4 regions of the Mycoplana sp. 10N416 genome follow, and region 2 is predicted to be linked to each of the others. Evidence: predicted binding sites of a transcription regulator. Region 2 holds the regulator's gene; each other region holds the start of a gene.
What was found. Region 2 encodes LexA, which represses DNA repair genes until DNA is damaged. Its sites were predicted from a motif close to TGTTCNNNNTGTGTTCNG; they were not measured.
Positions count from the first base shown of each region.

Region 1 (7,944 bases), on a different contig from region 2:
GAGGTCTCCGGCCGGATCAAGAGGCTCGCCGGCTTATTCGACGCTCGAGCCTGGCAGATACTGCCGTCAGACCACCTCCACATCGATGACCCCCGGTGCGGAGCGCAGGGCGGCGGCGATTTCGGGCGAGATGCGATAGCGCTCGCTCAGTTCCACCTCGATCTCCCGCTGGCCGTCGTCCTTGATGACGATGAAGGACACCAGGCCGTCACCCTTGGCGTTGAGATGGGCGGCGATCGAGCGCAACGGCCCCGAATCGCGGACATAGACCCGCAGCGCCTTCTGTTGCTGCAGCGCCTCCTCCTCGAGCGAGCGCAGCGTCTGGATCCGCAGGCCGATGCCCTCGGGACGCTCCTCCGCCTGCACCGTCATCACCAGCGACTTGCCCGGCTCGAGCAGGTCGCGATACTGGTGCAACATTTCGGAAAACAGCACCGCCTCGAATTGGCCGGACGCGTCCGAGAACGCGACGATGCCCATCTTGTTGCCGGTGCGGGTCTTGCGCTCCTGCTTCGAAGTCACGGTGCCCGCCAGCCGGCCCGCGGTCGCGCCCTGTTTCACCGCGACGGCGAAATCGGCGAAGTTCTGCACCCGCATCTTCGACAGCATCGCATTGTAGGTGTCGAGCGGGTGGGCGGAGAGGTAGAAGCCGAGCACCTGGAACTCGCGGTGCAGCTTCTCCGAGGCCAGCCACGGCGCGTAGGAGGGAAACGAGATCACCTCCGGCCCGGTCGCGGCACCCGCCCCGAACATGTCGCTCTGCCCGCTCGTCTTGTTCTCCTGGGCGCGCTGGGCATAGCCGAGCAGCCGGTCGAGGCCGGCGATCATTGCGGCGCGGTCATGGCCGAAGCAGTCAAAGGCGCCGGCGCAGATCAGGCTCTCAAAAACCCGGCGATTGACCTGCTTCGGGTCAATCCGCAGGCAGAAATCCTCGAGACTCTCGAAGGGCCGATCGCCGCGCACCTCGACGATGTGCTGCACCGCCCCCTCGCCGACGCCCTTGATGGCGGCGAGCGCATAGTAGATGCGATTCTCGCCGGTCTCGAAATGGGCGTAGGAGGTCTGGATCGACGGCGGCACGACCGTGATGCCGAGGCGGCCGGCATCCTGGCGGAAATCGTTCAGCTTGTCCGAGTTCGCCATGTCGTAGGTCATCGATGCGGCGAGGAATTCGACCGGATAGTGAGCCTTCAGATAGGCGGTCTGGTAGGACACGATCGCGTAGGCGGCGGCGTGCGACTTGTTGAAGCCGTAGTTGGCGAATTTGGCGAGCAGGTCGAAGATCAGGTCGGATTGCGGCTTTGACACGCCGTTCTTCACCGCGCCGTCGACGAAACGGGCGCGCTGCTTGTCCATCTCCTCCTTGATCTTCTTGCCCATGGCGCGGCGCAGAAGGTCGGCCTCGCCGAGCGAGTAGCCGGACAGGACCTGGGCGATCTGCATCACCTGTTCCTGATAGACGATGACGCCCTGGGTCTCCTTCAGGAGATGGTCGATCATCGGATGGATCGACTCGATCTCCTCTTCGCCGTGCTTGCGGGCGTTGTAGACCGGAATGTTCTCCATCGGCCCCGGCCGGTAGAGCGCGACGAGCGCGATGATATCCTCGATGCAGTCGGGCCGCATGCCGATCAGCGCCTTGCGCATGCCGGCACTTTCCACCTGGAACACGCCGACCGTTTCACCGCGCGAGAGCATTTCGTAGGTCAACTCGTCGTCCAACGGCAGGCTTTCGAGCTCGATCTCGATACTGCGCTTGCGGGCGAAGTCGACGGCCGTCTTCAGCACCGTCAGCGTTTTCAATCCGAGAAAGTCGAACTTCACCAGCCCCGCCTGCTCGACCCACTTCATGTTGAACTGGGTGACGGGCATGTCGGAACGCGGATCGCGGTACATCGGCACCAGTTGCGACAGCGGCCGGTCGCCGATGACGATGCCAGCGGCATGCGTCGAGGCGTGGCGGTAGAGCCCCTCGATCTTCTGGGCGATGTCGAGCAGGCGGGCGACAACCGGCTCGTTGTCAGCCTCCTCCTGCAGCTTCGGCTCCTCTTCGATCGCCTTCGACAGCGGCGTCGGGTTGGCCGGGTTGTTCGGCACGAGCTTGCAGATCTTGTCGACCTGGCCATAGGGCATCTCGAGCACGCGGCCGACGTCGCGCAATGCGGCGCGCGCCTGCAGCGACCCGAAGGTGATGATCTGCGCCACCTGCTCGCGGCCGTACTTGCGCTGGACGTAGCGGATCACCTCTTCGCGCCGGTCCTGGCAGAAGTCGATGTCGAAGTCCGGCATCGAGACGCGTTCCGGATTGAGGAAGCGCTCGAACAGCAGCGAGAAGCGCAACGGATCGACGTCGGTGATCGTCAGCGCATAGGCCACCAGCGAGCCGGCGCCGGAACCACGTCCCGGACCAACCGGAATGTTCTGATCCTTGGCCCACTTGATAAAGTCGGCAACGATCAGGAAGTAGCCGGGGAACTTCATGCGTTCGATGACGCCGAGTTCGAAATCCAGCCGCTCGCGGTAGTCCTGCTCACTGAAACCGGCCGATAGGCCGAGCGAGGCGATGCGCCGCTCCAGCCCCTCCACCGCCTGGCGGCGCAGTTCCGCGGCTTCCGCCCTCTCCGCCTCCTCCGGATCGGCCGTGGCGCCGGTGAAGCGCGGCAGGATGGGCGCGCGCGTGTTGAGCACGAACGAGCAGCGACGGGCAATCTCGACCGTGTTGTCGAGCGCCTCAGGCAGATCAGCGAACAACTCCGCCATCGCAGACCGGCTCTTCAGATAATGGTCCGGCGACAGCCGGAAGCGATTGTCGTCCGACACCATGGCGTTGTGTGCCACCGCCATCAGCGCGTCATGCGCCTCATAGTCGTCTGGCGACGGGAAGAAGGGCTCGTTCGTCGCAACGAGAGGCAGATCATGGGCATAGGCCAATTCGATCATCCGCCGCTCGTGCCGCCGGTCATAGCCGGCGTGGCGCTGCAGTTCCACGTAGAGCCGGTTGCCGAACCGATGCTTGAGTTCCCTTAGCCGGTCCTCGGCCATCGCGGGCTGCCCGGCAGCAAATGCCATGTCGACCGGTCCGGTGGACGCCCCGGTCAAGGCAATCAGCCCCTCCGTGCCCTCGTCGAGCCACGACCGCCGAATATGGATCGCCTGGCCGCCCTCGCCCTCCAGATAGGCGCGGCTGACAAGCTCCATCAACCGCGCGTAGCCGGCATCGGTGGCGACCAGAATGACGAGGGACGGCAGCTTGGCAAGCGTCTGCGCCGGGCTGCGCCGCTCCCCCTCGCCCTCGTCTTCCATGTCGATTGCAAGCTGGCATCCGATCAGCGGCTGGATGCCGTCCGCCACCGCCTTCTGCGAGAATTCGAGGGCGGCGAACAGGTTGTTCGTGTCGGTGATTGCGATCGCCGGCTGGCCGTCGCTGACGGCCTTGCCGAGGATCTTCTTGATCGGCAGTGCGCCTTCGAGCAGCGAGTAGGCCGAATGCACGCGCAGATGCACGAACTGCACGTCTCCGCGTCCTGCTTCCGTCGCCGCCATCTCCGCCATGCTCACCACCTCGATTCAACAAGCCGGAAGGATAAGCGGATTCCTGCAGCGAATGTCCAGCGGGACGCCGAACGGGAGGCATTTATCCCCTGCTGGCACCGGGACTGGACAGGGGACGCTGCCGCCGTATGCCCTACAAGCCCAGCGCCAGCACCGTGAGGCTCGCTACAAACATTGTAATGGAGGCAAAAGCTGCGACATCACGCATGAATTCGGTCATCGTATGGCTCCTTTTCTCAACATGTAGCTATTTTGTTCTTGTTTTGTTCCCGCGTCAAGTCCTCGTTTGTTCGGCGAAGGCGATTCTGTATCCTGGGGTCGCAGCTGGACCGCATCGGCACAATTTTCTATGCTGATTGCCCGATCGACGCGGGGTGACCTGATGAAGTTCTTGCTACCACTCATGATTGCCATGCTGGCCCCATGCGCCGCCGCGGCCGAGGGCTTTCCCGCGGACCGGATCGTCGCGGCGGCAACCGGTGATTGGAACAGGGACGGCAATACCGACCTGGCGCTGATCGCCCGCCCGGCCGAGAAAAGCGACGAGGACAACGGCGTCTTTATCTACCTCGCCAATCCGGGCGAATCGCGGCTGGAACTGAAGGTTTCGGCCCCGAACAAAATTTGGGGCAACCTGCCGATATTCGGCCAGGAGCCTGGCGTTTCTGCGCTTGCGAACGGTTCGATCAAGCTCACCTCACAGAACAGTTCGGTCGGGCGGGATCGCTGGAGCCAGAGCCTGACGCTCGCCTATCGCGGCGGCCGGTTCATCGTCGCCGGCTACACCTATTCGTCCTACGACACCCTCGATAACGACAACACGAGGGAATGCGACCTCAATGTCCTGACGGGCAAGGGCACCGCGAACGGAAAGCCGATCACCACGGCGGGTGCGCAGATCACGTTGGAGGATTGGAACGACGAGACCGGCCAGAGGGCTTGCGGCTTCGCATCACAATAGACGGATTCGATCTCCGAAAATGGGCCAGCCATTGCGGGGCCCGCCCCGATCTTTACCGAGAGCCGGATCCCGTCAGGTCAGTTCGCGGACCTTGCCATCCTCGATCGTCACGCGGCGATCCATCAGCGATGCGAGTTGGTGGTTGTGGGTGGCAATCAGCGCGGCCAGGCCCGATTGACGAACAAGCGCTTCCAGCGCCTCGAAGACATAGCCAGCGGTTTCCGGGTCAAGGTTGCCGGTCGGCTCGTCGGCGAGCAGCACCAGCGGGGCATTGGCCACAGCGCGGGCGATCGCCACGCGCTGCTGCTCGCCGCCCGACAGTTCCGACGGCCGATGCTCGGCGCGATGGCCGATCCGCATGTAGTCGAGCAGTTGGCGCGCCCGCTCCCGTGCTTCCGCCTTGGAAAGGCCCGCGATCAACTGCGGCATCATGATGTTCTCCAGCGCGGAGAATTCCGGCAGGAGATGATGGAACTGGTAGACGAAGCCGATATCGTTGCGGCGGATGGCGGTGCGCTGCTCGTCGTTCAAACCCGCGCAGGCGCGGCCGTTGATAACGACATCCCCGGCATCCGGTTTTTCCAGCAGGCCCGCAACGTGCAAAAGCGTCGACTTGCCGGTACCTGACGGCGCGACCATGGCGACGGTCTCGCCGCTGCGCAGCTCGAAATCCGCGCCCTTGAGAATGCTCAGGAGCGTTTCGCCCTGCCCGTAATGGCGCTCCACGCCGGAAAGCTGCAATGCGACGCGCGCGTTCATCGTGGTTTCCTATTCGTACCGCAGGGCCTGGACCGGATCGAGCTTCGACGCGCGCCAGGCCGGGAAGATGGTCGCCAGGAACGACAGCGCCAGCGCCATCACGACGATCGAGAGCGTCTCGCCCAGGTTCATGTCGGCCGGCAACTGGCTGAGGAAATAGAGTTCCGGGTCGAACAGCGTCTGACCGGACAGCCAGGAGAAGAACTGCCGGATCGATTCGACGTTGAGGCAGACTAACACGCCGAGGATGACACCGGCGATCGTGCCGACGGTTCCGATCGCGGCCCCCGTCATGAAGAAGATGCGCATGATGGCGCCCGAGGTCGCGCCCATCGTTCGCAGAATGGCGATATCGCTCCCCTTGTCCTTCACCAGCATGATCAGCCCGGAAATGATGTTGAGCGCAGCGACCAGGACGATCAGCGTCAGGATCATGAACATGACATTGCGCTCAACTTCGAGCGCGGAAAAGAACGTCCGGTTGCGCTGCCGCCAGTCGGTCACATAGATCTGGCGCTCGGCGGCCGCCTCGATCGGCTGGCGCAGCGCGTCGACGTCGTCAGGATTGTCGACAAACAACTCGATCGACTGCACCAAACCGTCGGCGTTGAAATAGAGCTGCGCCTCCTCGAGCGGCATGTAGATGATCGAGGCATCATATTCCGACATGCCGATCTCGAAGATCGCCGAGACCGGATAGGTCTTGACACGGGGATTGACACCCAGCGGGGTCACGTCGCCTTCGGGTGCGACCAGCGTGATCGTGTCGCCGGCGACGATGCCCAGTTGTTCGGCCATGCGGGCCCCGATCGCAAGTCCGGTTCCGGCCGCAAAGCCGACGAGGTCACCCGACTTGATATGGTCGGAAACGGCCTTCATCTTCGCCAGGTCGTCGGCGCGGACGCCACGCACGAGCGCACCGGTTCCAGCACCTCCCTTGCCAGAGGCCAGCGTCTGTCCTTCGACGAGCGGTATTGCCAGCTTGATGCCGGGCACCTTGGAAAACCGTGCAGCCAGATCCGCGTAATTGTCGAAGGGCCCGTCGATCGGCTGGACGATCATGTGGCCGTTGATGCCAAGGATGCGGGAAATGAGTTCGGTGCGGAAACCGTTCATCACCGCCATGACGATGATCAGCGTCGCGACCCCGAGCATGATGCCGATGAAGGAGAACCCGGCGATGACCGAGATGAATGCCTCCTTGCGCCGCGAGCGCAGATAGCGCCAGGCAACCATGCGCTCGAAACCGGAAAACGGCCGGATCGCAGGCGTTTTTTCCGCCGGTCCCACGGTGCCCTCGCCCATCGCTTCCGCCATGATGCCTCCGGATCAGTCTCTATTTGCGCTGCGCGTCCGGCCGGACGCGCGAGGAATCTGTGTCAGCTGCAATCGGCGCGCTCCTTGCGGAATGTTCGGCTCCGATTTTCAGATCAAACGCCGGTCGTCAGTCGGGCGATTGCCGCATCGATGGTGAGCGTTTCGCGCGCTCCGGTCTTGCGGTCCTTCAGTTCGACCTCGCCAGCGGCGACCGAACGCGGACCAACGATGACCTGGAACGGCGCGCCGATCAGGTCGGCGGTGGCGAACTTCGTGCCGGCCCGCTCGTCCTTGTCGTCCAGGAGCACGTCCACGCCGGCCTTCAACAGCGCGCCATACAGCGTTTCGCAGGCCGCATCGCAGGCGGCATCACCGGCCTTCATGTTGATAACGACGACTTCGAAGGGCGCCACGGACTTCGGCCAGATGATGCCGTTTTCGTCATGCGAAGCCTCGATGATCGCCGGCACCAGGCGCGTCGGCCCGATGCCGTAGGAGCCCATATGCACGATGTGCTCCTTGCCGTCCGGCCCCTGCACCTTGGCGCCCATGGCTTCGGAGTACTTCGTGCCGAAGTAGAAGATGTGTCCGACCTCGATACCGCGGGCGGAAACGCGCTCGCCTTCCGGAATCGCATCGAACTCGGCCGCGTCGTGCATCTCCGAAGTCGCTGCGTAGCGGGAGGTCCACTTGTCGAAGATCGCCTTGAGACCGGCGACGTCGTCGAAGTTCGTGTCCACGCCTGGAATGTCGAAGCCGAGGAAGTCCTTGTGGCAGAACACTTCGGATTCGCCGGTGTCGGCCAGGATGATGAACTCATGGCTGAGATTGCCGCCGATCGGGCCGGTATCGGCGCGCATCGGAATGGCGCGCAGTCCCACGCGCGTGAAGGTGCGCAGGTAGGCCGCGAACATGCGGTTATAGGCGTGCTCGGCGCCTTCGCGGGTCAAGTCAAAGGAATAGGCGTCCTTCATCAGGAACTCGCGCGAACGCATGGTGCCGAAGCGCGGACGGATCTCGTCGCGGAACTTCAACTGGATGTGGTAGAGGTTCAACGGCAGGTCCTTGTAGGACTTGACGTAGGAGCGGAACACGTCCGTGATCATCTCCTCGTTGGTCGGACCGTAGAGCATCGGCCGGTCCTGCCGGTCCTTGATGCGCAGCATCTCCTTGCCATAGGCGTCGTAGCGCCCGCTTTCCTGCCAGAGCTCGGCCGACTGCAGGGTCGGCATCAGCAGTTCAATGGCGCCGGAACGGTTCTGCTCCTCGCGGATGATCGCGTTGACCTTGTCGAGAACGCGCTTTCCCAACGGCAGCCAGGTGTAGATGCCTGCGGATTGCTGCTTGATCATCCC
Region 1 is NZ_JBFTIM010000011.1:15,400-23,343, forward strand. Features, by position in the region: gene dnaE (DNA polymerase III subunit alpha) at 67-3,552, opposite strand; gene AC1DDS_RS20825 (hypothetical protein) at 3,935-4,513, shown strand; gene AC1DDS_RS20830 (ABC transporter ATP-binding protein) at 4,586-5,272, opposite strand; gene AC1DDS_RS20835 (lipoprotein-releasing ABC transporter permease subunit) at 5,282-6,589, opposite strand; gene proS (proline--tRNA ligase) at 6,703-7,944, opposite strand, start outside.
Region 1: a site for LexA is predicted at 3,806-3,823, ahead of dnaE (DNA polymerase III subunit alpha). Genes of this name have one in related genera too.

Region 2 (7,944 bases):
CGAGCTTCATCACGGGCAGCTATCATCTCGTGGACGGTGCCTATAGCGCACACTAGCGTGTCCGACGGCTGACCTGGCAGATCGAAGGGGTACTGAACGAGGTCTTGCGGTCCGCATCGGACCCCGCGTAAAGTCTTGCCGACCAAGATCGGGAACTGTGGATGGTCAAAGAACAAGGACAAATGACCGGACTGATAACCGCCGGCATACTCGTTCTTGCGCTGCTGCACGCCGCACAATCGGTCTTCGTTCCGTTCGCGTTTTCCATTCTGGTCATCGCGTTGATATGGCCGGTCCAGGCCGCCCTCCAGAAGGTGATGCCGCGGCTGCTTGCGCTGCTCATAGCGCTGACCGTGACGATCATCGCGGTGGTCTCCGTGGGGTCGTCGATTGCCTGGGGGCTGGGTGTCCTCGGGCATTGGCTGTTCCTCAACGCCGGCCGTTTTCAGACGATCTACCTCGATTGGGCCCAATGGCTGGAAGAGCATGGTGTGGCGATCGCCGGCCCGTTGGCAGAGCGGTTCAACGTCGGCACGCTCGTCGGATTGCTGCAAGGGGTCGCCGGACGCATGAACAGTTTCGCCGGTTTCACGCTGGTGATCTTCATATCCGTCATGCTCGGCCTTCTGGAAGTGGAGGACGTCAAGCGACGCCTGCTGTTGCCGAGCGTCCAACCGCACGGTGCGCGGATTCTGGCGGCGAACAGAAGGATCGGTGCCAAGCTTCGACGCTTCATGGCCGTGCGTACGTTTGCCAGTATCCTGACGGGGTTGGTCGTTTGGATATTCGCCCGGTTCGTTGGTCTTGAGTTGGCTGCGGCCTGGGGAGCGATTGCGTTCGCCCTCAATTACATTCCTTTCCTCGGGCCATTCGTGGCGACGGTCTTCCCCACCTTGTTTGCGATTGCCCAGTTCGATTCGTGGCAATCCGCAGTGTTCGTCTTCGTCGGACTGAACCTTATCCAATTTGTCATCGGCAGCTACCTGGAGCCACGGCTGACCGGTGCTTCGCTCGCGATTTCACCGTTCGCCGTGATTTTCTCCGTGTTCTTTTGGAGTTTCATGTGGGGCCTTCCGGGTGCCTTCATTGGCGTTCCCATCCTGATTTGCCTCATCGAATACGCAGCACAGGTGCCGGCGACCCGCTGGATCGCCGTGCTCCTGTCCAGTACCGTGAATGATGACGCTGTTGCCGCTTTGGACCGCCGCGACAGGACTTGAGCTGCCTGACCGGAATGGCCGCGGATACTAGCTCACCGCGGGAACTGTAACGCCGATCAACAATCGTGGTGTCAGCACAAAATCGGAAAAGCGGGCTTTTTTGCCCCGTACTTGCCGGCCGCCGATTGAGAAGAGACAGAACCAATAACCTGCCTGGGCCGCCGCGCCACGAGCGGTTGTACCTGGCCGAAAAACCGGATTACACTTGACCGTTCGTTCGGATGGACAAGATTACGAGAGGCAAGAGAATCAACGAGAGAGGAAGGAATGGACATGACCAAGATTTCCCTAGTGCTCGTTCTGGCCGGGCTCGCAGCCGTCGGCTGCACGCCAACCGAGAGGGGCGCCGGCATCGGCGCAGCCACCGGCGCCGTGATCGGCGGCGCCATCACCAATGACGTCCGCGGCGCCGCCGTCGGAGCCGCCATCGGCGGTGTTTCCGGCGCGGTCATCGGCCATGTGGCCGGACAGCCTGGTCGTTGCTACTACCGCGATCGCTACGGCCGCCGCTACGTCGCCGCGTGCCCATAACAGCCTCACCGGCCGTGTCGCAGTTGAACAGGGAAAGACCTTGTCCCTCATAAGGTCTTTCCCGGACAATGGAATTTCCCGCCGGTATCACAGCTTAGAATTTCAAACGAGCGACTGCACCTTTGATTGAAATTTGCCCCCTTGCGGAACACATATGGAACAGATAGTGTCTGTTCTGGATTTGTTTCACGATTCTGGGTGACGAGCCATGCTGACCCGCAAACAACAGGAACTGCTCCTGTTCATCCACGAGCGGATGAAGGAGACCGGCATTCCGCCGTCATTCGACGAGATGAAGGATGCGCTCGATCTCGCCTCGAAATCGGGCATTCACCGGTTGATCACCGCCCTCGAGGAGCGCGGCTTTATCCGCCGGCTGCCAAATCGGGCGCGCGCACTCGAGGTGATAAAGCTGCCCGAGGCCTATTCTCCGAGCCTGAAGGCGCGGCGTGGCTTTTCCCCGTCCGTCATCGAAGGAAGCCTTGGCAAGCCGGCGACGGCGCCCTCCCCGGCCAAGCCCGCGGCCGCGGACGGGTCGGCTTCGGTTCCGGTCATGGGGCGCATCGCCGCCGGCGTGCCGATCTCGGCAATCCAGAACAACACCCATGACATCGCGGTTCCCATGGAGATGCTCGGCGCTGGCGAGCATTATGCGCTTGAAGTCAAGGGCGACTCGATGATCGAGGCCGGGATCCTCGACGGAGATACCGTCATCATCCGCAACACCAACTCCGCCAACCCGGGAGAGATCGTCGTGGCTCTCGTCGACGACGAGGAGGCGACGCTGAAGCGTTTCCGCCGCAAGGGCGCCTCCATTGCTTTGGAAGCCGCCAATCCTGCCTACGAGACCCGCATCTTCGGCCCCGACCGGGTGAAGATTCAAGGCAAGCTCGTCGGCCTCATTCGCCGGTATCACTGACTGCGTCTTCTAAGTCGAGATATGTGTTCGTCCGCCAGTCGTACAGACGGTGCCGGCTCCAGGGGCGATGAAGCGTCGTGACAGCATTGCGGACGCTGTAACTTGCGCGGCCGGTCGGATCGACCGGCTGCGGCGTTATTTCAAGGGCGCCGGTGCGGCGCAGGCTGCGCGCCGAAACGAGTCGAGCGCCCGAACGGCAGGTTTCCATTCGAAGGTATCGTGGCACGACCACGAGATCGGCACTGTCGCAGGCAGTTCCGAGAAAGGCCGGGTCCTCGACCGCGAGGACACGCCAACCGGCCGGCGCAACACCGGCGCACCACGCCTTGCGGCGGCAAACGAATCGCTTGTCGTTGGCGGCTGTGGCGAACGCCGCACGCATGTCAGCGCGCGCACGCGCCATCGCAGCAGCGTCAAGCACCACTTCCCGTTCCGTACTTCGGCGCTGTCGTGCACCCGAGCTCGCTTCCGGTGCTGCTTGGCCGACCAAGTTCTCCGAGCGACCGATGCCCGCGCCACCTCCGCCCGCGGGCTCCCGTTGCGCGGCATCTTCATCGGTCAGGAACAATGGCGAACGATGGCTTTCGATGCGAAGGGCGCGACGCCATTGATCGTAGATGAAATCGGGCGGCTTCGACCGATTCGTGGCGGCCTCTCCCGGCGTGACGAGCGCCACCAGCCGACCGTCCTCCGATACGAGAAGCTCGGGCGGCGCATCCGAAGGACGGACGGCCACAACGGCCACGCCGAAGACGAGTGGTAAAAGGCCGATGAGCGCGAGACGGGTGCGAAGCAGACAGAGGAACCCGCCACCTGCTGCAATGAGCGCGAATGCCAGCGGGGGCAATCTGCCGGTGACTACCTCTCCGCCCCAGCCGGAAACCCAATTGGCCATGGCGATGATCCAGTCGACGCCCCGTCCCATGATCGCGAGCGGAATGCCGTCCAGCCCGAGCGGCATGAGCAGCATGGCGATGACGGCCGTCGGCATGACGATGAACGAAGTGATCGGCATCGCAAGAAGGTTTCCGGCAAGGCCATAGGCCGGGATGCGATGGAAGTGTCCGATGGAATAGACGAGCGTTGCGACCCCGCCGATCAGGGACGACAGCAGAATCCCACCGGCAAACGCAGATGCAACCGAAAGCATCCGTGATCGATCGCCGATCCACCTGTGGCGCCGCGCGGACCAGTCGCGCCAGGCAGCATAGCCCGCAACCAGACCGAGGGTTGCCGCATAGGACATCTGGAAGCCGGGACCGGTGACCGCGGAAGGCGTCACCGCCAGAATGATCAGTGCCGACAGCGCGACATTGCGCAGGCTGATGGCGGTGCGGTCGAACAGGACAGCGAACAGCATGACGACGATCATCAGCCACGAGCGGACCGCCGAAACCGCCCCGCCGGAGATCAGGATGTAAAGGGTGACCGTGATCAACCCGCCGATGGCTGCGATTTTCTTGATCGGGAACTGTTCGGCTGCGCCCGGAACCAGCGCCAGCAGCAGTCGGGCGCCGACCAGAAAAGTGCCCGCCGCAAGCACCATGTTGAGCCCTGAAATCGCCAGAACGTGCGCGAGGCCCGATTGGCGCAAGGCCTCCACCGTTTTCGGGCTGATGCCGCGCTGTTCGGCCGTGATCAAGGCGGCAGAAATTGCGCCTGCATCGCCGCCGATGCGGCCACGAATGTGTTGCGTGATAGCACTCCGCCATTCGGCCACCACTCGGCTTGCTGCACCGTATGCGGTTTCACTTCGCGCCGGCGGGTTCAACTCCGTCGCCGCCGGTTTGCCGTAAAAGTATCCGATAGCCCCGGTTCCGGCGAAATAGGCGTCGAAAGCAAAGTCGTTGAGACCCGGCAACGCCGGTCCCGACGGCGGATTCAGCCGCGCGCGTCCGACGATCCCGCTGCCGATCGGCAGCGGCGTATGGGGACTGCGCGCAAGGAGACTGACGTGGTCGGGCGGACGCCGCAATGTCGGGCCGTCGGTCGTCAGCAGCGCCACCCGGTACCGCAGGCGGCCGCGGTCATCGGCTTCGCGAGACAGCACCCTCCCCGTAATCGTCGTCGTCACCGGCTGATCCAGCATGACGGTGGAAAGCCGCCAGCTTTCGACCGCGGAGAGCGCGATTCCGAGAAGCAGCAGGAATGCCGCGCGCGTGACAAAGGACAGGAGAGTCTGGCGATGCCGCAGGACCACCGCGATCAGCCCGAATCCAAGCAGTACGATCAGCAGCGGCACCAGCGGCGGATCGCGGGCGAGCGCGTACCAGGTCCATGCCCCTGTGCCGATGAATACGGGAACGAACAGAAAGACGCTGCCATGGTCTCGCTCCCGCTCCCAGGCTGCTAACCCCGACGACAGGGCGCCAGCAAACCAGCGCTTTGCACCACCCCGCCGCCCCGCAAGCATGACCGTTCGGCCGCTCGCGATTGCGACCGGCTGGCTCGCCGTCTGCAGGTTCTGCGGGGTCCGGGCCGCGCTGGCGGCCGGGACTGCGACTTTGGTAGCGTTTCCCTCCCCCATGGCCTCCGCCCCAGCCACATCCAGCAGCATAATGCAACTTCAGATTGTGATTTGCAATTGCCAATTCGGCGCCAATGCGCCTGATCTCCGAGAAAGAATGCCCCCTCCACAATTCTCGAATCTCGCCCATAAGTTGCTTGCAACTGGCGAGGAAGAGTAGATATTGCGATGCCGGAATGTTTGTTTTTGCATTGCACAAATGCAGCCTTCGTCTTGCTTGGCACGTGAGGCAATTTGGGCTAGCAAAGCGGCACGCCCACGATCGGCACTGCCTGTGCCACACCAGCAGATGGAGATCCTCATGACGGGAAAGAGCGCGGAAGTCACTGTCAGTGACAAGAAGGTGGAGTTGCCATTGCGATCCGGATCAATCGGTCCGTCGGTGATCGACATCGGCACGCTCTACAAGCAGACCGGCACTTTCACCTATGACCCGGGCTTCACCTCGACGGCCTCGTGCGAGTCCAGAATCACCTACATCGACGGTGACGAAGGCGTTCTCCTGCATCGCGGCTATCCGATCGAGCAACTGGCGGAGCACGGCGATTTTCTGGAAGCGTGCTACCTGCTCCTCTACGGCGAGCTGCCGACCAAGGCGCAGAAGGATGACTTCGACTATCGCGTCACCCACCACACGATGGTGCACGAGCAGATGTCGAAGTTCTTCACCGGCTTCCGCCGCGACGCCCACCCGATGGCGGTGATGTGCGGCGTCGTCGGCGCGCTGTCGGCCTTCTACCACGACTCCACCGACATCACCGATCCGCACCAGCGCATGGTTGCATCGCTACGCATGATCGCCAAGATGCCGACGATCGCGGCGATGGCCTACAAGTACCACATCGGCCAGCCGTTCGTTTACCCGAAGAACGATCTCGACTACGCGTCGAACTTCCTGCGCATGTGCTTTGCCGTGCCCTGCGAGGAGTACACCGTCAACCCAGTCCTGTCGCGGGCGATGGATCGCATCTTCATTCTCCACGCCGACCATGAGCAGAACGCGTCGACGTCGACGGTACGCCTCGCCGGCTCTTCGGGAGCCAACCCGTTTGCCTGCATCGCAGCCGGCATCGCCTGCCTCTGGGGTCCGGCTCACGGCGGCGCGAACGAGGCGGCGCTGAACATGCTGGCGGAGATCGGCACGGCTGATCGCATCCCGGAATTCGTTGCCCGCGCCAAGGACAAGAACGATCCGTTCCGCCTGATGGGCTTCGGCCACCGCGTCTACAAGAACTACGACCCGCGCGCCCGCATCATGCAGAAGACGACGCACGAGGTTCTTGGCGAACTCGGCATCAAGGACGACCCGATGCTGGAAGTCGCCATGGAACTGGAGCGCATCGCGCTCACCGATGAATACTTCATCGAGAAGAAGCTGTACCCGAACATCGACTTCTATTCCGGCATCACGCTCAAGGCGCTCGGCTTCCCCACCACGATGTTCACCGTGCTGTTTGCACTGGCCCGCACCGTCGGCTGGATCGCCCAGTGGAACGAAATGATCGAGGATCCGGAGCAGCGCATCGGCCGCCCGCGCCAGCTCTACATCGGCGCCCCCAAGCGCGACTACGTGCCCGTCTCGAAGCGCTGAGGCTGACATCGATGCGGTCCGGTCAACCAGACCGGACCTTGTCCACCGGCAAACCCGTCGATGTATTTCGACGGGTTTTTGTTTGGCGTCCGCAAACGAGAATGCGGCTGCTCGCCCTCATAGCAACCGCTGGGCAGAACCAGGTGTTGGGGCGATTTTGAGAACGACAACGCAGCGACGGCTTCCATTTGCGGCACCAGAATCCGCTATGCGACAAAGGACGACAAATATTTGCTCCGCGGCGACGCAACGCTCTTGCCAAAATTGCGCCGACGCTCTTATGTGGCGATGACCTCGCTGGGAGAAACCGGCCGCCCGAAACGGGATGGCTGGTGCCGAAGGAGCAACCGCCCCGGAAACTCTCAGGCAAAAGGACCAGCAAGGTGCCGACAGGACTCTGGAGAGAGGCGTTCACACGCCCGCCGAAGGGATAACAATCTCAGGCGAAGGGACAGAGGGGGCTCACAAAAGCGGCGCACAAGCGCCGTAGGGATGAGCCGGCGTGCAGACGCACGCCAATAGACTGGAGGGCGCCTTTTGGACGGTACGTCTGAGCTAAAGAAAACCCCGTTGTACGACCTCAACGTCTCGCTTGGTGCCCGCATGGTGCCATATGCGGGCTACGAGATGCCGGTGCAGTTTCCCGCAGGCGTCATGAAGGAACACCTTCACACGCGCACTGCCGCAGGGCTTTTCGACGTCTCCCACATGGGACAGATCATCATTCGCGCTCGTTCCGGCAACAATGCCGACGCGGCGCGCGCGCTGGAGGCGCTCGTGCCGGTGGATGTGCTCGGCATTGCCGAAGGCCGTCAGCGCTATGCCCTTTTCACCAACGACACCGGCGGCATCCTCGACGATCTGATGATCACCAATCGTGGCGATCATCTGTTCCTCGTCGCCAACGCCGCGTGCAAGGACGCCGATTTCGCACATTTGCAAAAGCATCTGGGGTCAACCTGCGAAGTCACGATGCTGACCGACCGGGCCCTGGTTGCCCTGCAGGGACCCCGGGCCGAAACGGTGCTCGCCGAATTCTGGGCGGACATCACCGAAATGCGCTTCATGGACGTGCGCAGCTGCGACCTTCACGACGCCGAATGCATCGTCTCCCGTTCCGGCTATACGGGCGAGGACGGCTTCGAGATTTCCATTC
Region 2 is NZ_JBFTIM010000010.1:118,372-126,315, reverse strand. Features, by position in the region: gene AC1DDS_RS20245 (SDR family NAD(P)-dependent oxidoreductase) at 1-56, shown strand, start outside; gene AC1DDS_RS20240 (AI-2E family transporter) at 183-1,220, shown strand; gene AC1DDS_RS20235 (YMGG-like glycine zipper-containing protein) at 1,494-1,751, shown strand; gene lexA (transcriptional repressor LexA) at 1,960-2,670, shown strand; gene AC1DDS_RS20225 (ComEC/Rec2 family competence protein) at 2,651-5,227, opposite strand; gene gltA (citrate synthase) at 5,499-6,788, shown strand; glycine riboswitch at 7,077-7,176, shown strand; gene gcvT (glycine cleavage system aminomethyltransferase GcvT) at 7,326-7,944, shown strand, end outside.

Region 3 (7,944 bases), on a different contig from region 2:
TGATTTTTTGGATGAGCGAGTCGCTCTTACACTGGTAGTCCGCGCTTTTTGTCAATCCCCGTAAAGGAATTGCTTACCATAGTTTGACACCATTTCCGTCATTGTTTCGACCGGTCCGCATGGCACGGGGCGCTCAGTTTCCGGGCGTGTCGACGCCAAATACCGGTCCCGACGACAATCAGTTTGATTGGCGCCGGATCGAGTCACCAGTACCTTGGGTAACGAGTATCATGGCGTCTGTCATCGTTGCGTGCAGTGAGTTCCAGCCCCGTCGGGGGGCTTTCCAGTTCCTCAAGAAATCACGTGGCCTGTTATTCGGAGCGGTTGTCGGCTGCCTTGGTGTCGCGACGTCGTCCTGGGTCATCGGAGCTTTGGCCACGGTGCAGGCGGTGACGCCGGCTGCTTCGGCCGAAAAGGAGAGGCGCCTGCAGGTTTCCCTCAATCTTCCCGCCGTGGAACATGAGGTGCCGGTCCAGCGGAACATCCGGGTCCGGAAGTTCGAACGGCTTTCGAAAACGCCGGCAGACCAGCTTTGGCCTGCCGGCCTCACCGCCGAAGCGATCAAATCGCATCAACGCAAGAAGAACGCGATGGCGACGATGAGGCTGGCGATGGAAACGGCGCAAAAGCAGAATGCGCTGACCGTCGCTGCCGCCTCGCAGGTCCAGAACGGCGTTGTCGCCGAAGCGCGCGCCCAGGTGCAGGCCTCACTCGTGACGGCCCTCGTCGATCCCGGGTCGACGCGTGACGCAGCGCTGGCAAAGCCCTTCGGTCTCGTGTTGAGCGAGGAGGCGCATCCACTCCCGGATACGATCCCGCTGCCCGAGGGGCGTCCGCAGGTGCTTGCAAAGGCCACGGAAGACAAGCCGGACCGGCGCGAGGTCAAGCCATCCGTGAAAGAACTCGCTTACGCCAGCCCGGCGCAGGTCGACACCGACGACGAGGTGCGCGAGAAGGTGCGGCCGAGCTTGTTCGGTTCGCGCAATCGCGCCCGTGGGCGCACCGCCTATTACGACATTGCAGCCGGTGTCGTTCATCTTCCGAACGGGGAGCGGCTCGAGGCGCATTCCGGAATCGGTCAGATGCGCGACAATCCGAAATACGTGCACATGAAGATGCGCGGATCGACACCTCCAGGCACCTTCAAGCTGACGATGCGCGAGAAGCTCTTTCATGGCGTGCAGGCGTTGCGCATGACGCCGGTCGACGGTGTCCATCCGCATGGACGCACCGGTCTGCTCACGCACTCCTACCTGCTTGGCAGGAATGGCAATTCGCACGGTTGCGTCGCGTTCAAGAACTATCCCCGCTTCCTGGCGGCCTATAAGCGCGGCGAGATCGACACGCTTGTCGTCGTGCCGAATATGAATGCCGGCAAGAGCCAGTTTGCCTCACTGTTTGGCAGACAGGGGTGAACAGGAGCACGACCACATAGAAACTCCGCCGGTCAAACTGTGACCGGCGGCTCCAAGTCATCGGCAGCGCGCACACTTGATCACGCCGCGTTCACACATCCGGCGACGCTGACAACATCCGCGCCCGCAGCCTCAGCGCCGCGCACGAAAGCCGCTTTCGCGCTTCGTGCCCGCATGCAATCCTGTGTCCGAAGATCGCTTCCGGTCTCCGAGGCCGGGCGCTAGGCCATGAACAACCGACGCAGCGTGGCGAAGAAGCCGGGCGACTTGGGTGCAAGGACTACCCGGATCTGTGCCGCTGCCGTTGCTGCGCTTACAGCCGATCCATAATGGCAATAGCAGATGACCTCGTGCAACTCGTCGTCCGAGAGGTCGAAGAAACGCCGTGCTTCGCCATAGGTATCGTCTGCCAGCCCGGCTGCACGCAGGACGGGATCGGCGTAGGCGACGGAAATCGGCGAACCATCGCCGCGCATGTTCGCGCGGACACTCGGTGACTGATGCTCGGTCTGGCGCAGGGTCGACAGGTGCCAGTGCGGATTTTTCTCGAGGAGTTCCGCCCAGCGTTCCAGCCGCTCCTTGCGGGTCATTGTCTGAGCCGGATAGGTCTCGACTTCTGCAACAAGCCGCAGTTGTTCCACTGTTTGATGCTTCATCTTGGACTCCCATTCAGAGGATGGATGCTCCGCCCCCCAATGCTCATGCAGCCCCTAGGTGAAGGGTGACTCCACTGCGAACAGATGTCCAATCACGATCGAAGGCGGGCAAAAAAGAATGCTCGCCCTGCGGTGGACGCGCCGTTTACGCCCGCTCCACGAAGCCATCCAGCACCCTCTTCTGGCCGGCGCGGTCGAAATCGATCGTCAGCTTGTTGCCCTCGACGGCGGCGACATTGCCGTTGCCGAACTTGAGGTGGAAGACGCGGTCGCCGACTGAGAAGCGCGACGGTTCGGTCGTGGTCGATTTGGCGACGAGTTCGCCTTCGATGGTGCGGGCGCGGGGTCCGCTTTCGCCGTAACCGATGCGCTCGACCGCATGGCCGGAGCGGTTGCCCCAGTTGTCACGGGTGGCGTCGGTCTTGTTCTGCTGCGCGCGGCGCCAGCCGGGGGTAGAGTAGCTGTTCTGGAACGGCTCCTGCTTGTCGAAGCGCGATTGGCCATAGCCGCCACCGCGTCCATAACCGCCGTAAGACTGGTCGGATTCGGCCACCTCGACATGCGCCTCGGGAAGTTCGTCGAGGAAGCGCGAGGGGATGGTCGACTGCCACAGGCCATGGATGCGGCGGTTGGACACGAACCAGATGTGGCAGTTGCGCTTGGCGCGGGTGATGCCGACATAGGCGAGGCGGCGCTCTTCCTCCAGGCCGGCGCGTCCGCCCTCGTCGAGGGCGCGCTGGTGCGGAAACAGCCCTTCCTCCCAGCCGGGCAGGAAGACCGTTTCGAACTCGAGCCCCTTGGCGGAGTGCAGCGTCATGATCGAGACGGCGTCGAGATCCTCGTTCTGCTCGGCATCCATGACGAGCGCGACGTGTTCGAGGAAGCCGCGCAGGCTCTCGAACTGCTCCATCGAGCGGATCAGTTCCTTCAGGTTCTCCAGCCGCCCCGGTGCTTCGGCCGACTTGTCGTTCTGCCACATGGCCGTGTAGCCGCTCTCGTCAAGGATCTGCTCGGCGAGTTCGGTGTGCGGCATGGTCTCCAGCAGCGCCTGCCAGCGCTTGAAGTCGGCGACGACGTCGAACAGCGCCTTGCGCGCCTTCGGTTTCAGCTCGTCGGTCTCGATGATGTCGCTGGCCGCCGCCAGCATCGGAATGTTGCGGGCGCGGGCGTAGTCATGCAGATTTCGGATTGTCGTGTCACCGAGGCCGCGCTTCGGCGTGTTGACGATGCGCTCGAAGGCGAGGTCGTCGGCCGGCTGGCAGACGAGGCGGAAGTAGGCCATGGCATCGCGGATCTCGAGCCGCTCGTAGAAGCGCGGGCCGCCGATGACGCGGTAGTTCAGGCCAAGCGTGACGAAGCGGTCTTCGAATTCGCGCATCTGGAAGGAGGCGCGCACCAGGATCGCCATGTCGTTGAGATTGTGGCGCTTGCCGTTGCGGTCCGGGCGCTGCAGCGTCTCGATCGTTTCGCCGACGGCGCGGGCCTCCTCCTCGGAATCCCAGGCGGCATGCACGATGACCTTGCCGTCCTCCGGATCGACGCGGTCGGTGAACAGCGTCTTGCCGAGCCGGCCCTCGTTGTGGGCGATCAGGTGCCCGGCGGCGCCGAGGATATGGGCGGTGGAGCGATAGTTGCGCTCCAGCTTGATCACCTTGGCGCCCGGAAAGTCCTTATCGAAGCGCAGGATGTTGTCGACCTCGGCGCCGCGCCAGCCGTAGATCGACTGGTCGTCGTCGCCGACGCAGCAGATGTTTATCTGCTGGTTTTCTTTTGCGCTCGCGCTGTCGCCGCTGCGCGGCTCGCTCCGCGGGGGCGCGCCATCGGGCGCGACGGCCACTTGGTCTTGCCGTCCTTCGGACGGACCCCGTGCCGCGCTTGATCCCGGCGACCGCTGCGCCAAAAGCCGCAGCCACATGTACTGGGCGGTGTTGGTGTCCTGGTACTCGTCGACGAGGATGTAACGGAACTTCTGGTGATACTCGCGCAGGATATCCGGATTGGCGCGGAGGATGCGGATCGGGTGCAGCAGCAGGTCGCCGAAGTCGCAGGCGTTCAGCGTCTTCAGGCGGTTCTGGTAGGCGGCGTAGAGTTCGCGGCCCTTGCCGTTGGCGAAGGCGCGGGCGTCGCCCTCGGGGATTTGCGCCGGATCGAGGCCCTTGTTCTTCCAGGTGTCGATCATGCCGGCGAACTGCTTGGCCGGCCAGCGCTTGTCGTCCATGCCCTCCGCCTGGATCAACTGCTTGATCAGCCGCACGACGTCGTCGGTGTCGAGAATGGTAAAATCGGATCTGAGCCCGGCCAGTTCCGCATGGCGGCGCAAGAGCTTGACTCCGATCGAGTGGAAGGTGCCGAGCCAGGGCATGCCCTCGACGGCGCCGCCGACGAGCAGGCCGATGCGTTCCTTCATCTCGCGGGCGGCCTTGTTGGTGAAGGTCACGGCGAGAATCTGCGAGGGAAAGGCGCGGCCGGTGGCGAGGATATGGGCGATGCGGGTCGTTAGCACGCGCGTCTTGCCGGTGCCGGCGCCGGCGAGCACCAGCACCGGGCCGTCCAGCGTCTCGACCGCCTCGCGTTGCTCGGGGTTGAGGCCGGCGAGATAGTCGGGCGCACGGTGCGCGTCGCGGGCGGCCATGGCCCGCGCGGCAATGCCGCCGGTCGGCGCGTGACCGGACTTCGGGTCAGGGGCCTTCTTCAGCGCCGGATCCTCGTCGTCGAAGAAGGGAATGTCGTCGTAACCGCTCATCATGCGGCCCAATGTAGTGATTCGGGGGCGAAAGGCCAGTTTTGTGTTCTTCTTTTATTCCGGTCTTTCGATCGCAAGAACGAAGGTGTGGATAGCCATGCACCCGTCAGCCGCTCCACTGCCGGTGCCGGGCAACTGCAACTGCCTGCACCGGCAAGGCGCGTCAGGTCTGATAAAGGGTTTCCTGGCGGACGACGATCCGGGCGTGGTACGGCACGCGGTTGTAAAGGTCGATCGCGTCCTGGTTCATCAGGCGCACGCAGCCGGCCGAGACGGCCTTGCCGATCGATTTCCATTCCCGGGTGCCATGCAGCCGATAGAGCGTGTCCTTGCCGTTCTGGAAGATATAGAGCGCGCGCGCCCCGAGCGGGTTGCTCACGCCGGGCTCCATGCCGCCGTTGGCGATGGAGTATTTTTCGAGCTCCGGCTGGCGCTTGATCATTTCATTCGGCGGCTTCCAGCGCGGCCAGTGCTGGCGCCAGTGGATGATGCCTTCGCCCTGCCAGGAAAAGCCGTCGCGGCCAATGCTGACGCCGTAGCGCATCGCCGTGCCGCCCGGCTCGACGAGGTAGAGGAAGCGCGACGGCGTGTCGACGACCACAGTTCCGGCCGGCTCTCCGGTTGGGTTTTCAACGCGTTGTCTGTAGAACTTGGGATCAATCTGCTGGTACGGAACCGCCGGAATCGAGTGACCGCCGTCCTCGATCGCGCCGTACATGGCATCCAGTTCGGGATTCGTCGGAGGTACGGTCGGGCGACGCGGTGCCTGTGGGATGGGCGCGTCCCTGCCGCTCGGTGTTGTGGTGGTACAGCCCGCCAGCGCCGCGGCAGCGGCAGTCAAAATGAATGTTCTCCGTGACGTGAGAGATGCAGCCGACATTTAGGGGAGGTTCTTTCCGGGGGAAGGGGGGTGTGTGCAGGCCGATGCCTACCCATGTTCCCGACGGCATGACAAGGCTGGAGGGCGATCACAACTTTGTCATGGGAATGATGTCGCCAATGATTGTGTCTGAAATGCCGCGGAGGCGGGCGAAAGGGGCCAGCGGCCAACGGGCAGCGCGGCACGGACAGGGATCGTCCGGGTCCGCCTTGGATGGGGCGTTGCCGAATCAGCTGCGGTCGGCGTCGAATGCCGGATCGACCGGGATCTGCAGCGCGGTTGCGAGCTGGTTCGTTTTGGCGGCGAGCGCGATGATCGACATCAGTTCGGCGTGTTGCGCGGGGCTCATGCCTTTCGCCTTTGCCGCTGCCGTATGCGAGTGGACGCAGTAACTGCAGCCGTTGGTGGCCGACACGGCGATGTAGAGCATTTCCTTGACGAGCGGGTCGAGTGTCGAAGGTGTTGCCATGATTGCCTTGACCTCGCGCCAGGTGTTTTCCAGCAGGGCAGGATCGAAGGCGAGATAGAGCCACATATTGTTGATGAAGTCGGAATTGCGCGTGGTGCGGATGTCGTCGAAGACGGCCTTGACGCGCGGATCGGTCTCAAGGTCGGCGGCGGGCTTGACGGTGCTCATGGCGTGGCTCCTTGCACTGCGATCTATAGTGGTTGCAATCGAACCTTCGCGCAAATCTTACAATTCCGTAATGATCGCATTCTTTCATTGCCGGTTCATGGGCAAGACACGATACTTGCCCTATACGGCAACCGCGCCGACGCGGAGCGTCGACCCTTGCCCGGAGAATTCAATGCGCCTTTGGAAACAAGTTCTTGTCAGCCTTGCCGTGGTCGGAGCGGGCCTGCTCGTCTGGGGGCGGCTCGCGCCCGGAGCAGGCGACACGCTGAAGGCGGCCGGCCTGCCGGAAAGTCTGGTCGCGCTTGTGGCACCGAGCAGCGCCGTCAATGGCGACAAGGCGGGCAAAGGCGGGCAGGGCAATGGCCAGCGCGGCGGTTTCGGTGGGCCGACGCTGGTGGTGACGAAACCCGTACAACTGACACTCGTCAACGACCGGCTCAGCGCCATCGGCGACGGCGAAGCAATCCGGACCGTGGTCGTCACCCCCTATTCGAGCGGCAACCTGACGCAGGTCGTCGTGAAGTCCGGCGACCGCGTCACGCAGGGCGCGTTGATCGCCCAACTGGACAACGACGAGCAAAAGATCGCCGCAGACCAGGCCCGCCTGACCCTCGACCGGGCGACCGACAAGCTGAAGCGCTACGAAAACCTCAAGGCGGCCGCAGCCGTCACGGATGTTGCGATCCAGGACGCGCGCGATGAGTTGAAGGCCGCCGAACTTGCATTGCAAAGGGCCGAACTCGACCTGCGCCGCCGCGACATCAACGCGCCCTATGCCGGTATTGTCGGCATCATTTCGGTCAATCCGGGCGACTATGTCACCACCTCCAGCGAAATTGCGCGCATCGACGACCGCTCCGAGATTCTTGTCGACTTCTGGGTGCCCGAGCGTTTCGTGACGAAGATCCGGGTGGGCGGCCCGGTGTCGGCGACGGCGATCGCGCGGCCGGGCGAGATCTTCACCGGTTCCGTCGAGGCCGTCGACAATCGCATCGACCAGGCAAGCCGGACGCTGCGGGTGCGCGCCCGCATCGACAATCCGGAAGACATCCTGCGCGCCGGCATGTCCTTTTCCGTGACCATGCATTTCGAGGGCGATCGCTATCCGAGCATCGATCCGCTGGCGCTGCAGTGGAGTGCCGACGGCTCCTACGTCTGGCGCATCGTCGATGACAAGGCGGAGAAGATCCCGGTCAAGATCATCCAGCGTAACCCGGACAAGGTTCTGGTTGACGCCGAACTGGCTGAGGACGACGCTGTGGCGATCGAGGGCTTGCAACGGCTGCGAAACGGCAGCGAGGTCAAGATCCTCAGCGTCGGCAAGGAGGCGCAACAGCCCCCGGTCGCGGAGGGCACGTGATGGCGGAACGGCAGGGCGAAACTCACGTCCGTGGTGGTCAGGCGGGCTTTACCGCGCTTTTCGTGCGCCGGGCCATCTTTGCGCTCGTCATCAATACATTGATCGTCGTTGCGGGGCTTGCCGCCTTCAACGGCGTCGAGATCCGTGAACTGCCCTCGGTAGATCAGCCCGTGATCACCGTCACGACGGTATTCGAGGGGGCCTCGCCGGAGACGGTGGACCGCGAACTGACCGACGTCGTCGAGGGGGCCGT
Region 3 is NZ_JBFTIM010000006.1:191,211-199,154, reverse strand. Features, by position in the region: gene AC1DDS_RS14295 (DUF2778 domain-containing protein) at 231-1,415, shown strand; gene AC1DDS_RS14290 (hypothetical protein) at 1,637-2,071, opposite strand; gene AC1DDS_RS14285 (ATP-dependent helicase) at 2,217-4,817, opposite strand; gene AC1DDS_RS14280 (L,D-transpeptidase) at 4,978-5,694, opposite strand; gene AC1DDS_RS14275 (carboxymuconolactone decarboxylase family protein) at 5,924-6,331, opposite strand; gene AC1DDS_RS14270 (efflux RND transporter periplasmic adaptor subunit) at 6,504-7,691, shown strand; gene AC1DDS_RS14265 (efflux RND transporter permease subunit) at 7,691-7,944, shown strand, end outside.
Region 3: a site for LexA is predicted at 4,859-4,876, ahead of AC1DDS_RS14285 (ATP-dependent helicase). Genes of this name have one in related genera too.

Region 4 (7,944 bases), on a different contig from region 2:
CGAACTGTCTTCGGTCCTGCCCGTGCATGCGCCGGGTGGCGTCGGCACCTATCCGGCCGGCATCACGGCCGGTGCGGTCGCGTTCGGTGCCGAGCGTGACAGGGCAACTGTTGCGATGATGGCGGAGGCGGCGATCAATGCCCATCTCCTCATTGTCGCCAGCGCCTGCGTCGGCACGGCGCTATCCATCGTCCTGTCGTGGTTTTCCGCCAAGGCGCGGTGACGGCCTATTGGAAGGCCGTCTCGAAGAAGCTTCGGAGCTTGCGGGAATGCAGCTTCTCCGTCGGCATGCCGGCGAGTTTCTCCAGCGCCCGGATGCCGATGCGCAGGTGCTGGTTGACCTGCGTGCGGTAGAAGGCAGTTGCCATGCCGGGCAGCTTCAACTCGCCGTGCAGCGGCTTGTCGGAGACGCACAGCAGGGTTCCATAGGGCACGCGGAAGCGGAAGCCGTTGGCCGCGATCGTCGCCGATTCCATGTCGAGCGCGATCGCCCGTGACTGCGACAGCCGCTTCACCGGCCCGCGCTGGTCGCGCAGTTCCCAGTTGCGGTTGTCGATCGTGGCGACGGTGCCGGTGCGCATGATGCGCTTCAGGTCGTAGCCCTCGAGCCCCGTCACCTCGGCCACGGCACTTTCGAGCGCCACCTGCACCTCGGCTAGCGCCGGAATCGGCACCCACACCGGCAGGTCGTCGTCGAGCACGTGGTCCTCGCGCACATAGGCATGGGCAAGGACGTAGTCGCCGAGCGTCTGGCTGTTGCGCAAGCCGGCGCAGTGGCCGAGCATCAGCCAGGCATGCGGGCGCAGCACGGCGATGTGGTCGGTGATCGTCTTGGCGTTGGAGGGGCCGACGCCGATATTGACGAGCGTGATGCCGCCGTGCCCCTTGCGCTTGATGTGGTAGGCCGGCATCTGCGGCAGCCGCGCCAGCGTCAGGTCGGTATCCGGCTTGTCGTTGCCGGCCTGGGTGATGACGTTTCCGGGCTCGATGAAGGCGGTGTAGCCGTTGCCGCCCTCGGCCATCTGCAGCCGCGCCCAGGCACAGAACTCGTCGACATAGAACTGGTAGTTCGTGAACAACACGAAGTTCTGGAAGTGGTTGGCGCTGGTGGCGGTGTAGTGGCTGAGGCGGGCGAGCGAGTAGTCGACCCGCTGGGCGGTGAAGGCGGCAAGCGGCAAGGCCTCGCCGGGGCCGGCCTCGTAGGAGCCGTTGGCGATCTCGTCATCCGTGTTCGTCAGGTCGGGCGCATCGAACAGGTCCCGCAGCGGTACGGTGATGTTTTCGGCGATCTCCGCCTCGACATGGGCGCCTTCGCCAAAGGCGAAATGCAACGGGATCGGCGTCGAGGATTCCGACACAGTGATACCGATGCCGTGGTTGCGCATCAGATGCCCGAGTTGTTCCTTGAAATAGTGTCGGAAGAGTTTGGGCCGCGTAACGGTGGTCGAGTAGACGCCCGGCGAGGCGACATAGCCGTGGGACAGGCGGGAATCGACATGGCCGAAGCTCGTCGTCTCGACGCTGACCTGCGGATAGCACGCGCGATAGCGGCACTCCGGCGCTCTGGTGCTCGCCAGTCCGGCGAAAGCATCCGTCAGGAAGCGGGTATTCCGCTCATAGAGCGCTTCCAGGCAATCGACCGCCTTGACCGGGTCGTCGAAGGTCTGCGGCTCGAAGGGATCTGGCTGGGCAAACGGAAGGGCGGGCCGGGACAAGATTTCTTTGCTCATGAATCATTATAGTTCGGCAAATTCTGCACGCAAACGACAAGATTGTAACCTCCGGAGGCGGTCAACCAGGTCGCTTTCGAGCGCTTCTGTGCGAATTTCAGCGTGGACCGGCCAAAATGACAATGGCACCGGCAACGGCGATCGCCGCACCCGTCAAATCCCAGCGGTCGGGGGAGACGCCTTCCGCAGCCCAGAGCCACATCAGGGACGCCGCGATATAGATCCCGCCGTAGGCGGCGTAGGCGCGGCCGGCCGCGCTCGAATCGATCAGCGTCAGCAACCAGGCGAAGGCCGCAAGCGATACCATGCCGGGGATAAGCCAGAGCGCGGACTTCTCCAGCCGCAACCAGGCCCAGAAGGAAAAGCAGCCGGCAATTTCCGCAAGGGCGGCGGCGCCGTAGATCAGAAAGGATTTCATGCGGGCTCCGGTCGAAGGAGCCCATGGCATAGCGCAAAACTTGAGAAACGGAAATTGACGGTCAAACGTCGGGCAGGTTCAGCTCATTGCCTGTCGCTGCAGCGTGACGAACAGCACGAGCCCGGCGCCCTGCTTGCCGGCACCGAGGCTGCCATTGTGGGCCGCGTAGGTCACGGCCGCGAGCGGTGCGACCATCAATGCGGTGAGAACGAGAATGCGCAGGCTGACGGCGAGGCTGGCGAAAAGCGCGATCGGCATGGCGGGCGTCCTTGCTGCGGCCGGGTTAGAGGGCGCGATGGCAAATGGTCGGGATCGAGCAGGCACTTGCAGTGCCGTACCGCTTGTTCTGGTCGTGGCGGCGCGCATCGGTTTCGACGGCGGCAGCGACCGAGATCGCAAAAACGGTCATCAGCAGCGTTATGATCGTCAGTCGGCGGGCCAGGATTTCCATTATTCGTCCCTAAGATTGTCTTTCCGTTGTGCCTTTCTCGCATGGCGCGACTGAATGCGTCCTGAGAGGGCGGTTCATCTGGCGTTCAGAAAGCGATGAGCGATGTCGAGGAAGGATGGCTGGTTTGGCCGACGGCGCGCCTTGAAGCCGGGCGCGGTCGTGGCTAACTCATTGTGACATCGAATGGAGAACCGGATGACCAGACCAATCGAGCTTTACTACTGGCCGACCCCGAACGGCTTCAAGATCACCATCATGCTGGAGGAACTGGGCGTTCCCTACGAGGTGAAGTACGTCAACATCGGCAAGGGGGAGCAGTTCGCGCCCGACTTCCTGAAGATCGCGCCCAATAACCGCATGCCGGCGATCGTCGATCCCGACGGGCCGGGCGGCGAGCCGATCTCGGTGTTCGAATCCGGCGCCATCCTGCAATATCTCGGCCGCAAATACGGAAAATTCTATCCGACCGAGGAGCGCGCCCGCGTGCAAGTGGAGGAATGGCTGTTCTGGCAGATGGGCGGGCTCGGCCCGATGGCCGGACAGGCGCACCATTTCCGCCAGTATGCGCCCGAGAAGATCGAATACGGCATCAACCGCTACACCAACGAGGTCAACCGTCTCTATGGGGTGATGAACAAGCGGTTGGCGGAAACCGAGTATCTTGCTGGCGATTACTCGATCGCCGACATGGCCTGCATCGGCTGGGTGCGTCCCTACGAGAACCAGGGCCAGAAGCTGGAGGACTTCCCGCACCTGAAACGCTGGTTCGAGGCCGTTCTCGCCCGTCCCGCGGTGCAGCGCGGCATCGAGGTCGGCAAGGAGGAGCGCGAGCGCCAGGCGAGCCTCGCCGACGACAAGGAAGCGCAGAAGATCCTGTTCGGCCAGCGGGCAAGATAAGGGCGCCGCGTCGCCAGACCCCGTCATGCCGGGCCTCGATCCGGCATCCAGTCGCGCATCCTTGCGCGAGAAAAGCACCAATCGCGCCGCAGACGCGGCGCGGCTGGACACCGGCTCGAGGCCCTTGTGACCAGAAGATGGGCAGGGCGACCGGCGACGCGCCGTTGTGGGTTTTGCGCCATCTGCCTGAGGGCGGAACAACCACTTTTCGCTCGGGCGAAACTTCGCGACCGTTTTCCGTGGTTAGCGAATGGTTGAAATCGCAAGTTGAAGAATGCGTAAATTTTGAAGCAAATCCGCGGCGTTCCAGCGGATGCGATGCTTAACGAAAACCCAAGTTTACCAACTGTTTGAACTTTGTTCGTCTCAAATTAATCATGCATTTTAAGCGCCTATTGAAAGGGCGATGGCATAGTGGAGCCATAAGACGAGCACGGGAAACAACCGGCCGGAAAACCTTCGGGGAGCACATGCCGCAGAAGACGGCAGGCCCTCGAAAGGCTTGAAAAAACAGGGCGATACAAGAAGAAGACAACAGGACAGGGACAAACGACAATGGCACGCTACGATATCCAGAACGCCGAAATGGCCGCCATGATGGGCGGCGACACCCGCGCCGACACGTTCTGCGACATGGGGCTGATGTACGCAACGGGTCGCGGCTGCAACGTCGACCTGATCGCGGCCCACAAGTGGCTGAACATCGCCGCCATCAGGGGTTGTGATCGGGCTGCCGAGCTGCGGGCCGACCTCGCCGCGACGATGACCAAGACCGATCTGGCGCTGGCGCTTCGCGCCGCCCGCGACTGGATGACGACGCACTGATATCAAGGGGCAATCAGGCCGGTAGGCAGTAGGAAAATCAACCTACAAGAACCTTGCAAAAGGCATCGCTGTCCAACAACGATAGCCTGCTGCCTACCGATTGCTCTCCACCGTCCGCAATACCTTCGGCAGGACGTCTTCCAGCAGAGCCATCTCCGTTTCCGGGCCGACGCTGACGCGGATGCAGCGGTTCAGCGGCGCGACACCGGGCATGCGGATAAAGACGCCGTGCTCCATCAGTCCGTCGACGAGCGCGCGGGCATGCGCGCCGTCGCGTCCACAGTCGATCGCGACGAAATTCGTGGCGGAGGGCAGGGGGCGCAGGCCGTTCTGCGTGGCGATCGCGGTGATCCTGTCGCGCGCGGCGGCGATGCGACCGACAACTTCTTGCAGATAAGCCTGATCCGCGAGCGCGGCTAGCGCCGCCGCCGTCGAAATTCGCGCCATGCCGAAATGGTTGCGGATCTTGTCGAACGCCTGGGCGTTGCCGATCGTGCCGATCGCATAACCCACGCGAGCCCCCGCCAGTCCATAGGCCTTGGAGAAGGTTCGCATCCGCAGCACGTTCGGCAGGCCGATCAGCGCTTCGACCGCTGGCGTCGATCCGGCCGGCGCCGTTTCGCAATAGGCTTCGTCGAGGATCAGCAGGCTGCGCTCCGGCAGCGCCCGGGCGAAGGCGACGACGCTGTCGGCGTCCCACCAGCTTCCCATCGGATTGTCCGGATTGGCAAAATAGACGAGTGGCGCGTCCTCGCGCTTGGCCGCCGCGAGCAGGCCGTCGAGATCTTCCCGGTCGTTGACGTAGGGAACGGTGACGAGACGCCCGCCGTAGCCGTTGACGTGGTAATTGAAGGTCGGATAGCCGCCGAGCGAGGTCACCACCGGTACGCCCGGTTCGACGACGAGGCGGACGATCTCGCCGAGCAGTCCATCGATGCCGCCGCCGACCGCGATGTTGTCGCGCGAGACCCCGTGCTGGAGGGCAAGCGCTTCGCGCAGTTCGAAATTTTCCGGATCGTTGTACATCCAGGTTTCACCGGCCGCGCGCGTTATCGCCTCCAGCACCGACGGGGCGGGACCAAAGCCGCTCTCGTTGGCGCCGATGCGCGCCTTCACCTTCGCTCCGCGCTGGCGCTCGATCGCCTCCGGCCCGACGAAGGGGATGGTGGAGGGCAGAGCGTTGACGAGCGGGGTGAAGCGGGAGAAGCCGGACATTCTGCGGGCACCTTTTTGAGGGACGTCAGGGAAGAGCGTGCCGCGTCCGCCGTGCGTTCCGGCAGCGCAAGCTGCCGGCACACTAGCGCATGCCGGCAAAAATCAAAATCGATTTTCCGCAAGAATTGTGTGTTGTTTTCAAAGCGTTATCGCCGCTGCGCTTGCGGCTCGACGTGAGGCCAATCTGCGGGCACCTCTGGCGAGCCCGCACCCGACCGGTCGATCAGGTGCGCTGCAGGCTGAACTGCGGCCGCTCCAAGCCCTTGGCATAGGGGGGCGGGGCATCCTTCTTCCTGGTGGCGACGCCGCCGGTGAAGTAGTCGGCACGCACGATTTCATGCAGCAGCTCTTCATCGATCTCCTTGATGAACTGCACGCCGATGCGATGATCGTTGCGGTAGATTTCCGCGCAACCGACCTTGGCGAAAACGCCAACGACGGTCAGATAGTAGTGAGCACCGAGGCCGATCGTCGTGTTGACGGAAATGCTGGCGCCGCCTTGCGAAATGTCGATCAACTGGCAGCTTCGCGTCTTGGGGACTGCGAGATCAAGACCAACGGACAACAGCATGCCCTGCCGGTTCACCTTGAAGCGCTCCCATTTGCGCTCGTAAAGGCCGCCGCTTTGACGCTTGTCGACCAACTCCATCATATGCTCTCCCGGAAGTAGGCATCATGCCCCGAATGACCATCCAAGGAGTTTGTGCAGATTTGTGTTGGCAATCGCTAAAGACGGCATATCAAAATTTACGTATCGCAATTCTGGTGGCGCCGCCTGCATGACGCCTATTAGTACAAATGAAAACGGCGCCCCGCATCGCTGCGAGGCGCCGTCCGGTCGTCGATCTTGAGCGGCTTACTGGAACGCCTGCAGGCCCGTCTGCGCGCGGCCGAGGATCAGGGCGTGCACGTCGTGGGTGCCTTCGTAGGTGTTGACCGCTTCCAGGTTCATCACGTGGCGGATGACGCCGTATTCGTCGGAAACACCGTTGCCGCCGTGCATGTCGCGGGACACACGGGCGATATCCAGCGCCTTGCCGCAGTTGTTGCGCTTCATCAGCGAGATCAGTTCGGCCGGTGCGCGGTGTTCGTCGAACAGGCGACCGAGGCGCAGCGCGCCCTGCAGGCCGAGCGAAATCTCCGTCTGCATGTCGGCCAGCTTCTTCTGGATCAACTGCATCTGGGCGAGCGGCTTGCCGAACTGCTTGCGGTCCATCGTGTACTGGCGGGCGGCGTGCCAGCAGAATTCCGCGGCCCCCATCGCGCCCCAGGCAATACCGTAGCGGGCGCGGTTAAGGCAGCCGAACGGGCCGGCGAGGCCGGAGACTTCCGGCAGCAGGTTCTCTTCCGGAACAAACACGTCCTGCATCATGATCATGCCGGTGATCGAGGCGCGCAGCGAGAACTTGCCCTCGATCTTCGGCGTCTCGAAGCCCTTCATGCCGCGCTCGAGGATGAAGCCCTTGATCTTGCCGTCGTGCGCCTCCGACTTGGCCCAGACGATGGCGACGTCCGAGATCGGCGAGTTGGTGATCCAGTTCTTGGCGCCGGAGACGAGATAGCCGCCGTCGACCTTCTTCGCCCGCGTGATCATGGAGGAGGGGTCGGAGCCGTGGTCGGGTTCGGTCAGGCCGAAGCAGCCGACCCACTCGCCGGAGGCGAGCTTCGGCAGGTAGCGCTTGCGCTGCTCATCGGTGCCGTAGGCGAAGATCGGGTGCATGACGAGCGAGGACTGGACCGACATGGCGGAGCGATAGCCGGAATCGACACGCTCGACTTCGCGAGCAACCAGGCCGTAGGAAACGTAGTTCGCGCCGACGCCGCCGAACTCTTCGGGGATGGTCGGTCCTAGCAGGCCGAGCGCACCCATCTCGGTCATGATTTCGCGGTGAAAGATCTCGTGGCGGTTGGCCTCCAGCACGCGCGAGGCGAGCTTGTCCTGGCAATAGGCGCGGGCAGCGTCGCGGATCATCCGCTCCTCGTCGGTCAGCTGGTCCTCGAGCAGGAACGGATCTTCCCAGTCGAAGGCGGCCATTTTCGCGCGGGCCTGTTCCGGTGTTGCTTTGTGGTGTGCGCTCATTGGAAAATTCCTCTCTCGCCATCTGTCTCGTTGCAGATGTGCTACATCAGCTTGCCGGAGCCTTAAAGGGGGCAAGCCCTTCGGTTCCTCCGGTGCTCTGCCTAATTGTGCATGGCTTCATGCGCCTGCAGAATGAGAACCGTCAAAAACGCCCCAATGGCGGCTCTTCCGCAGCTTGCATTGTCCGTCGGCGTATCAAACGCCAAGGCAGGCGATTGTGCAGGAGGGTTTCAAGGGGCCAACAATTGCCCGGCTCCCTTCCGCCTGTCACCGCGTCAACAGCCACTCATGCGCCTCGGCGTTGTGAAACTTCCAGACCCTTTTTGGC
Region 4 is NZ_JBFTIM010000001.1:275,522-283,465, reverse strand. Features, by position in the region: gene AC1DDS_RS01345 (lysylphosphatidylglycerol synthase domain-containing protein) at 1-223, shown strand, start outside; gene AC1DDS_RS01340 (AMP nucleosidase) at 228-1,730, opposite strand; gene AC1DDS_RS01335 (YnfA family protein) at 1,828-2,148, opposite strand; gene AC1DDS_RS01330 (hypothetical protein) at 2,227-2,406, opposite strand; gene AC1DDS_RS01325 (hypothetical protein) at 2,432-2,599, opposite strand; gene AC1DDS_RS01320 (glutathione S-transferase N-terminal domain-containing protein) at 2,795-3,496, shown strand; gene AC1DDS_RS01315 (sel1 repeat family protein) at 4,052-4,321, shown strand; gene AC1DDS_RS01310 (pyridoxal phosphate-dependent aminotransferase) at 4,415-5,536, opposite strand; gene AC1DDS_RS01305 (PilZ domain-containing protein) at 5,760-6,188, opposite strand; gene AC1DDS_RS01300 (acyl-CoA dehydrogenase) at 6,393-7,616, opposite strand; gene iolB (5-deoxy-glucuronate isomerase) at 7,884-7,944, opposite strand, start outside.
Region 4: a site for LexA is predicted at 3,844-3,861, ahead of AC1DDS_RS01315 (sel1 repeat family protein). Genes of this name have one in related genera too.